2 regions of the Enterobacter cloacae complex sp. R_G8 genome follow, and region 2 is predicted to be linked to the other one. Evidence: predicted binding sites of a transcription regulator. Region 2 holds the regulator's gene; the other holds the start of a gene.
What was found. The regulator LexA, encoded in region 2, represses DNA repair genes until DNA is damaged. The targets are predictions, from matches to a motif close to TNCTGTATGTACATACAGNA.
Positions count from the first base shown of each region.

Region 1 (4,425 bases), 2.0 Mb from region 2:
TAACGTGCACGGTGGCGATATGGCGCTGGCCCAAAAGATGCTGACTATGGAAGCAAAGAGGCTGAACATCAGCGTAAATGCTGAGGCGGATAAGTCGAGAGAGTGAGTCGCAGAAATGGTCGGGCATGGGTCATTCCTGGAATTGTGATGACGTATGCTCAGTAAAACTGACACGAAAACGTCCAAAGTCCCTCCGGAGATTTATGAAAATAGCCGATACCATTATCCGCCCACATCCAGTTGACCTTTTCCTCTGATCCCACCTGAAAGACAAAGTCTTCTATCCCCGCGCCATGTTGTATCTCCATCGGGTATCCTCCGACCTTGGTTCCCCTGTAGCGTTTAAAATCATCATGGAAGCGGTCGCTTGCCTCCTGATCATCGTTGACGTCAGAAAGGTCAATAATATCCCAGGCATCCTCCCATCCCGGCGCATCATCATTGACGCCCAACCATCGAACCGGAAATGCGCGATAAGGCGTGTCTGTTGCAGGCAATAACTCAAGCCCTTCAAGGGTGGCATATTCGCGTATGAGCCAACCTTCACCATGAGGTTTATCAAATGGATGGCTTTCAATATTGTGAAAGAGCACCAGGAGTGCGACGTCCTTCAGTTGCTCAGGGATAACGGGAAGCTCATCTATACGAATCTGAAGAAGCGGAAACATCGGCTGCCCCTTCCAGAGTGGTAATCCTTCACCGGGAAGAGCGACACCGTTCAAAAACCAGGATGTAAGGGGGTCTGCCGGGGGACGAAAACCGCCCACTTGTGCCACCGATGCAGGACGTAATTTGGATCTGAGCTCGTCTAAAACTAACGCACTCCTGGATTTCATATGTGTCGCCTTACGTATGGAGAGACTCTGTACAGTCTGAAATAAAAACGTTTTTATTATATCGTAATCATTATTCATCAGACCTGCATATAAAAAGGGCTTGTCATGTTTGCGGTTGAGAAATTAAAAGTGAAGTACCCAGGCGCCGGTGCCTGGCAAATGGGCGACAGCCCGGAACTGGCCAGCGAGCTTGCAGACCTGATTAAAAAAGGGATCAAAACCGCTTCCTGCGGATCTTTTGCCTCTTATCAGCAGGAAGACCCGGCCCCGAAGATTGGGAGCTATAACATTATTCTTGATGGTCAGAATGTTCCGGTCTGTGTAACCCGGCTGGTTTCAATGCGACTGGTGCGTTTTTGTGATGTGACTGAGGCGTTTGCCCGCAAAGAGGGTGAAGGCAATTTAAGCCTTGAATACTGGCAGAAAGAGCATCAGCGATTTTTCACCCGAGAAGGTCATTTTTCTGAAGATATGGAGTTAATCGCAGAAGAATTTGAAGTGGTTGAGGTGCTGTAAATGAGAGAAATTAGATAGCCCGAGCCAGCTCTACAGAACAATCCTGACTCAATCATAACAGGATTGAGTCAGGATTACCTCCGTAGCCCATCGACGCTAACCGATGGCAGATTCATCACTGTTTTAATGCTGGTTTCGATACAACGCACTATCTCTTCGCGTGGGCCGCTTCGCCAGTCAGCACTGGCATAAAAAGCATCAAGAACCGTCACCATGCTTTCAGCGCTGTCAAAGGCGCGAATCAGATAGTAGCAATCAGGGTCATGCAGGGAGTTTCCAGACGAAACAACATCGATCCCGTGGCGTTGATGAAGGGGAACGCTGATGTCCTGCATGAGGGTGTGAAAGGCGACGCCAGTGCCTTTGCGTAAGGTGTATTGCAGTATCTCGACTGTTTTTTCCACCGTTATTGTCCCTGTCAGGCTGCTTTCACGGCTCTGATTTTTTTACTGCCCGCTTCATCAGATTCAGTTTTATCGGTTACATCGTTGAGATCGGGCAGTTTGCTGGTACGCAGAATATGCTGCACGGTCTCTTTCTGCTCGGCGAGATACAGCCCCAGATTTTCAGCCTGTGTTTCATCCATCTGCAGTCCGCTTTGCAGCAGCCAGTCGGTGAACGCGTCTGCCATGTCGAGCAGTTTGTCGTGCGCGTCAGCCTCTTTCTTACTGGCAAATGTCATTTTCTCTTCACCTTTTCTTACAACAACATATTTTGTTTCAACCGCCATGATGCGCCCCTCGTACTGTAATTACATACAGTATATCAGTTCCGGATTTGTATTGCAGCCAAAATATGCTTACATGTCTTGCGGCCAGTTTTCTGGCAACCCGGTTTTAAACGTGCTGGCATGGATAACGTCATCAACCTGAGTAAACATCATGAAAAAATCGATCGTTCCTACAGAATTTCAACACTACTTTAATGACTGGCACTTCTCACCGGTCATCGAAGCAGATGGCACAGTGTATCTTTCAGGCGTTACCGCCGCACGCAAGGACAAACCGATAAGTAAGGATCCTGAAGAACAGTTCCATGATGCGTTTTATAAGCTTGGCGTGTACTTAAAAGCCGCCGGTTTAAGCTATGAAAACATACTGGAGATGACCACTTTTCATATCGATCTTAAAAAACACATCGCCGCTTTTTCTAAAGTAAAAGATGAGTACATAAAGGCGCCCTATCCGGCATGGTCTGCCATCGGCGTAGCAGAATTTATTCCAGAAAATGCTCTTGTGGAAATGCGGATTGTGGCAAAAAGGTCAATTTAGGCATGTGCTCCAGGATGGGCGTTATCGGGATCATCCTCCCTTCTGGCTAAGCTGCATTTTTTCCTGCAGCAGCGGCGTCAGCCACTCCGTAAACGCCCGTATTGACCGGGAAAGATGTCGCCGGTGAGGATACAAAATATTCACCGGCAACGCCTGAGGTCGACACTCCGGCATCACTTCGTACAGAACGTCATTCGCCAGATAAGTATGAACATCATACGCAGGGATCTGCAGGATACCCAATCCGGCAACGCAGGCAGCAATGCTGGCTTCTGCGCTGTTGACGGTAAGCATGCTGTTCACTTCTGTTCGTTTCACCTCCCCCTTGTCCACCCATTCCATCAGCTCTTTCCGGCCAGATGTCGGTGATGCATAGCCAATCAAATAATGTTGGTTCAGTTTTTCAGGGGATTGCGGCTGTCCGTAAGTGGCAAGGTAAGCTGCTGACGCGACATTAATGATGCTGAGATATCCCAGACACTTCGCCACCATGCCGGAGTTGTCCAGCGGCCCCACCCGCAGGGCACAGTCCACCCCTTCTTCAGCAAGGTTAACGTTGCGATCGGTTACGCCAAGTTCAATTCTGATGCCGGGATACTGCTGATAAAAGGCGGGCATAGCGGGAATAATAAGATGGCTACCGACGCGTCCGGGAACGTCAACCCGGATAGACCCCGTGACGTCGCGGCCGTTTTCCCTGAACAGATTCTCTGTCTCATCCATGTTCTGAACAGCAGCCTGACAGCGCGGGTAAAACGCATGACCGTCAATGGTCAGGGATACGCTGCGGGTCGTGCGGTGAAACAAGCGCGCACCTAACCGCGATTCAAGCGCCTGAATGGCGGCAGAAACGGTGGAGGCAGGACGATTGAGTGATTCTGCCGCACGGACAAAGCTGCCGTTATCCGCCACCCTGAGAAAAATTCTGAACAAATCGACAGAGTCCATGCGCCCTCATTATTCGTTTTTCATGGATAGTTCATTCAGAATAGCAGGATTAATAATCAAAACCGAGACAGTAAGATGGCTGTACGGGGTTTTCCCGGCTAATCCATGATAAGGAGCCTTCTTATGACCGACCATACTCTGACCGGTAAAACTGTGCTGATTGCCGGCGGTGCGAAAAATCTGGGGGGATTGATTGCCCGGGATTTCGCCCGGCATGGCGCGCGGGCCATCGCCATTCATTACAACAGTGCCGCCACGCAACAGGACGCTGAGGCGACCGTACAGGCCATCCGGGCGGCGGGCGCACAAGCGCAGGCCTTTCAGGCTGATCTGACCTCAGCCGCCGCGATGGAAAAACTCTTCAGCGATGTGGTGGCCGCTGTCGGGAGGCCAGATATCGTCATTAATACCGTCGGCAAGGTACTGAAAAAACCTATGGCCGAGGTCACTGAGGAAGAGTTTGATGAAATGAGCAACGTGAATGCGAAAGCGGCATTTTTCTTCCTGAAAGAAGCCGGCAGGCACGTTAACGATAACGGCAAGATTTGCACCCTGGTCACCTCCCTGCTGGGCGCCTACACGCCGTTTTACGCCGCCTATGCTGGCATGAAGGCGCCCGTGGAACATTTCACCCGCGCTGCGTCAAAGGAACTTGGCGAAAGAGGGATCTCCGTGACTGCAATCGGGCCGGGCCCAATGGATACCCCCTTCTTTTATCCTGCCGAGGGTGAAGATGCAGTGGCGTATCACAAAACCGCCGCAGCGCTCTCCCCCTTCAGCAAAACCGGCCTGACTGATATTGACGATATCGTGCCATGGGTTCGCTTTCTGGTGAGCGAAGGATGGTGGATGAC
Region 1 covers NZ_CP102246.1:2,851,916-2,856,340, forward strand. The annotation lists gene NQ842_RS13470 (hypothetical protein) at 1-106, shown strand, start outside; gene NQ842_RS13475 (DUF1963 domain-containing protein) at 159-836, opposite strand; gene NQ842_RS13480 (ASCH domain-containing protein) at 942-1,352, shown strand; gene NQ842_RS13485 (NIPSNAP family protein) at 1,427-1,756, opposite strand; gene NQ842_RS13490 (YebG family protein) at 1,771-2,082, opposite strand; gene NQ842_RS13495 (RidA family protein) at 2,234-2,623, shown strand; gene NQ842_RS13500 (LysR family transcriptional regulator) at 2,654-3,571, opposite strand; gene NQ842_RS13505 (SDR family oxidoreductase) at 3,695-4,425, shown strand, end outside.
Region 1: the regulator LexA is predicted to act here: its motif matches at 2,096-2,115, upstream of NQ842_RS13490 (YebG family protein).

Region 2 (4,425 bases):
TTCTTTTCTGCTGGACGTGATAATAATTGTAGTTAAGGATTCGGCGGTTTATTTCATATTCGGAATCTTTAACCGTCACGATATATCGTGACGGGAAGGAAGCCAGGTATTGTTTTGCCAGTGACGGTACCAGATAAAGCCCAGCGACACCCCCCGCAATGCGAGAAAGACCGCCAGAGAGAGCCATAAGCCATGGTTACCCAGCCAGGGGAGCGTCAGTAACGTCAGGGCAAAACCAGCCGCCGCCACCGCCATGCTGTTACGCATCTCCGCACCTCGCGTCGCGCCAATAAACATGCCGTCCAGCAGGTAACACCAGACCCCCACCACCGGCAAAATGACCTGCCAGATGAGGTAATGGCTTGCCAGCTCGCGCAGTGCAGGAAGGGAGGTCAGTAACGCAATAATCTGTTCGCCAAAACAGGCGTAAATCAGCGCAAACACCAGCGCCACCAGCCCCGACTGCCGACAGGCCGCCCGCCAGACATCCCGCAGCTGACCACTTTCACGTGCGCCATATGCCTGGCCGGAATGCGCTTCGACAGCATAGGCAAAGCCATCCAGCGCATAGGCGGTAAAGGTCAGCAGCGTCATCAGAACGGCATTCACCGCAACGATGTCTGGCCCAAGCCGTGCGCCAAAGACCGTCAGTGCGCCGAAGCAGAGCTGGAGCAGCAAGGAGCGCAGCATGATGTCGCGATTGAGCGCCAACAGCGTGCGAATATTACCGCGCCATGCGCTCTTCAGCAGCGCAAGAGAGATCCCGCGCATGACCAGCACCCGCCAGACCATCCACAGACCGAGGATAAACGTCCCGTATTCAGCAATCGCCGTCGCCAGTGCCGCACCCTGCACATTCATGTGCAGGCCCATCACCAGCCAGAGATCGAGCACGATGTTGAGGAGGTTGCCTACCACCAGCAGGATCACGGGCGCGCGGGCGTACTGCACGCCGAGTAACCACCCCAGCAGGACCAGATTGGCCAGCGACGCGGGCGCACTGAGCCAACGAATTTCAAGGAAGCGTCGTGCCTGCTCCAGTACCGCTTCGCTGCCGCCAACGATATGCAGCGCCAGGTCAATCAGTGGGGTACGCAATATAGCGATTAACGCGCCGGCCCCAAGCGCCAGAATTAACGGCTGAACCAGCGCACGCGCCAGACGCAAAGGATCTTTAGCACCGTACGCCTGCGCCGTGAGTCCGGTGGTGCTCATGCGCAAAAAAAGCAGGAGCATAAAAAGGAAGCTGGTCGCCGTTGCGCCAATCGCCACGCCGCCCAGATAGATGGGTGAATCAAGGTGACCAATAACTGCCGTATCCACCAGCCCCAGCAGCGGAACGGTGATATTGGAAAAAATCATCGGCAGTGCAAGACGCCACAATGCCTTATCGGATGCCGTCAGCAGTGACATGAAAAAATACCGGGAGTGGATGAGGGATCAGGCCACGGCGGATCCGTAGCCTGTCAGGATGAGATTACAGCCATTCTCCATTGCGAATAACCCCTACTGCCAGCCCCTCGATAGAGAAGTTTTGCTCGCGCAGGTCAACCACAATGGGGGAAAACTCGCTGTTTTCCGGCAACAACTGGACGGTATTGCCCTGTTTTTTCAGACGCTTAACCGTCACTTCATCATCGATGCGTGCCACGACAACCTGGCCGTTACGCACGTCTTGCGTTTTATGCACCGCAAGCAGATCGCCGTCAAGAATACCGATGTCTTTCATGGACATACCGCTTACGCGCAGCAGGAAATCCGCGCTCGGTTTGAACATGCCAGGATCAACCTGGTAGTGGCCTTCGATATGCTGTTGCGCCAGCAGAGGTTCACCTGCAGCGACGCGGCCTATCAGCGGAATGCCTGTCTCTTCTTCCACCAGCAGGCGGATACCGCGTGAAGCACCCGATACAATTTCAATCACGCCTTTACGCGCCAGCGCTTTCAGGTGTTCCTCGGCAGCGTTCGGAGAACGGAAGCCCAGACGCTGAGCGATTTCCGCACGCGTGGGTGGCATACCCGTCTGGCCGATATGATCCCGGATGAGATCAAACACCTCTTGCTGCCTGGTCGTTAACGCTTTCATTCCGCCCCCTGGGTGTATATACAGTTATGCTGTGAGTATATACAGTCAAAGGCGATTTTGGAACCAAAAACTGCACAAAAAACCAGGGACTTAATTATTCCTCGAGGCTCATCGGAAATGTGACCAAAGCAGCGTGACCCAGGTAATAGCTGCAGTAATAATCGCCAGCAACACGGCAGCAGACCCCATGTCTTTCGCCCGGCCAGAGAGCTCATGGAAATCAGAGCCGATACGGTCTACAACGGCCTCAATAGCGCTATTAAGAATTTCCACTATCATCACCAACAGTACAGAGCCGATCAGCAGCACGCGGGTCATCGCATCAACATCAAGGAAACAGGCGATAATCACGGCGACAATTGCGGCGATGCCCTCCTGGCGAAATGCGGCTTCGTTGATCCACGCGGCACGGAAACCTTTCCAGGAATAGCCGGCGGCTTTGATGATTCGGGTTAACCCAGTGGTATTATTGGCCATTAAAAGAACCTTTTATTTGAAATAGCGTCAATAACAGGAGGCGCAACGTGTTGCGCTGTAGCCTGAAGTATGACGGGTAACAACAGTAATTTCGCGCGCTTTCTGTTATCCTTGCGCCGCAATTGCATTATTAACCAGAGGCTTTACATCGTTTATGTCTGGCTGGCCACGAATTTACTACAAATTACTTAATTTACCATTAAGCGTCCTGGTAAAAAGTAAGTCTATCCCAGCAGAACCCGCGCTGGAATTGGGGCTCGATACGTCGCGCCCTATTATGTATGTTTTGCCTTACAACTCGAAGGCAGACTTGCTGACGCTTCGCGCCCAATGTCTGGCGCATGACTTACCTGACCCGCTTGAACCGTTAGAAGTCGACGGTACGCTGTTGCCGCGATACGTATTCATTCACGGTGGGCCACGCGTGTTTACCTATTACACGCCAAAAGAAGAGTCCATTAAGCTGTTCCACGACTATCTCGACCTGCATCGCAGCAATCCCGATCTGGATGTGCAAATGGTGCCGGTGTCAGTGATGTTTGGTCGTCGTCCGGGCCGCGAAAAAGGGGAAGAGAACCCACCGTTACGCATGCTTAATGGCATCCAGAAATTCTTCGCCGTCTCCTGGCTGGGACGCGACAGCTTTGTGCGTTTCTCCCCTTCCGTCTCGCTGCGCAGAATGGCGGACGAGCACGGCACCGATAAGATCATCGCGCAAAAACTGGCGCGCGTGGCGCGCATGCATTTCGCTCGTCAGCGTCTGGCCGCCGTGGGACCGCGTCTTCCGGCACGTCAGGACCTGTTCAACAAGCTGCTGGCCTCCAAAGCGATCGCCCGTGCCGTTGAAGACGAAGCGCGCACTAAGAAGATTTCTCACGAAAAAGCACAGCAGAACGCTATTGCGCTGATGGAAGAGATCGCCGCGAACTTCTCCTATGAGATGATCCGTCTTTCTGACCGCATCCTTGGCTTCACATGGAACCGCCTCTATCAGGGCATTAACGTCCATAACGCCGAGCGCGTTCGCCAACTGGCGCATGACGGCCATGAAATTGTTTATGTGCCCTGCCACCGCAGCCACATGGACTACCTGCTTCTCTCGTATGTGCTTTATCACCAGGGACTGGTGCCTCCGCACATCGCGGCCGGTATCAACCTGAACTTCTGGCCAGCAGGCCCGATTTTCCGCCGTCTGGGGGCGTTCTTTATTCGTCGTACCTTTAAGGGCAACAAGCTCTACTCTACCGTGTTCCGCGAATATCTGGGCGAGCTGTTCAGCCGCGGTTATTCCGTTGAGTACTTCGTGGAGGGGGGACGTTCACGCACCGGCCGTCTGCTGGATCCGAAAACCGGCACGCTGTCGATGACCATCCAGGCAATGCTGCGCGGCGGTACCCGTCCGATCACGCTGGTACCCATTTACATTGGCTACGAGCACGTCATGGAAGTGGGGACTTACGCCAAAGAGCTGCGTGGGGCGACCAAAGAGAAAGAGAGCCTGCCGCAGATGCTGCGCGGTCTGAGCAAGTTACGCAATCTCGGCCAGGGCTACGTGAACTTCGGCGAGCCAATGCCGTTGATGACGTACCTGAACAACCATGTCCCTGAGTGGCGCGAGTCTATCGATCCTATCGAAGCGGTGCGTCCGGCCTGGCTGACGCCAACGGTTAACGGTATCGCGGCTGAGCTGATGGTGCGTATTAACAACGCCGGTGCCGCAAACGCCATGAACCTGTGCTGTACTGCACTGCTGGCGTCACGTCAACGCTCGCTGACCCGTGAACAGCTTACGGAGCAGCTGGATTGCTATCTTGACCTGATGCGCAACGTTCCCTATTCGGTGGATTCAACGACGCCTGCCA
Region 2 covers NZ_CP102246.1:4,805,691-4,810,115, forward strand. The annotation lists partial or broken gene NQ842_RS23365 (hypothetical protein) at 5-79, opposite strand; gene dinF (MATE family efflux transporter DinF) at 76-1,413, opposite strand; gene lexA (transcriptional repressor LexA) at 1,478-2,086, opposite strand; gene NQ842_RS22705 (diacylglycerol kinase) at 2,195-2,563, opposite strand; gene plsB (glycerol-3-phosphate 1-O-acyltransferase PlsB) at 2,718-4,425, shown strand, end outside.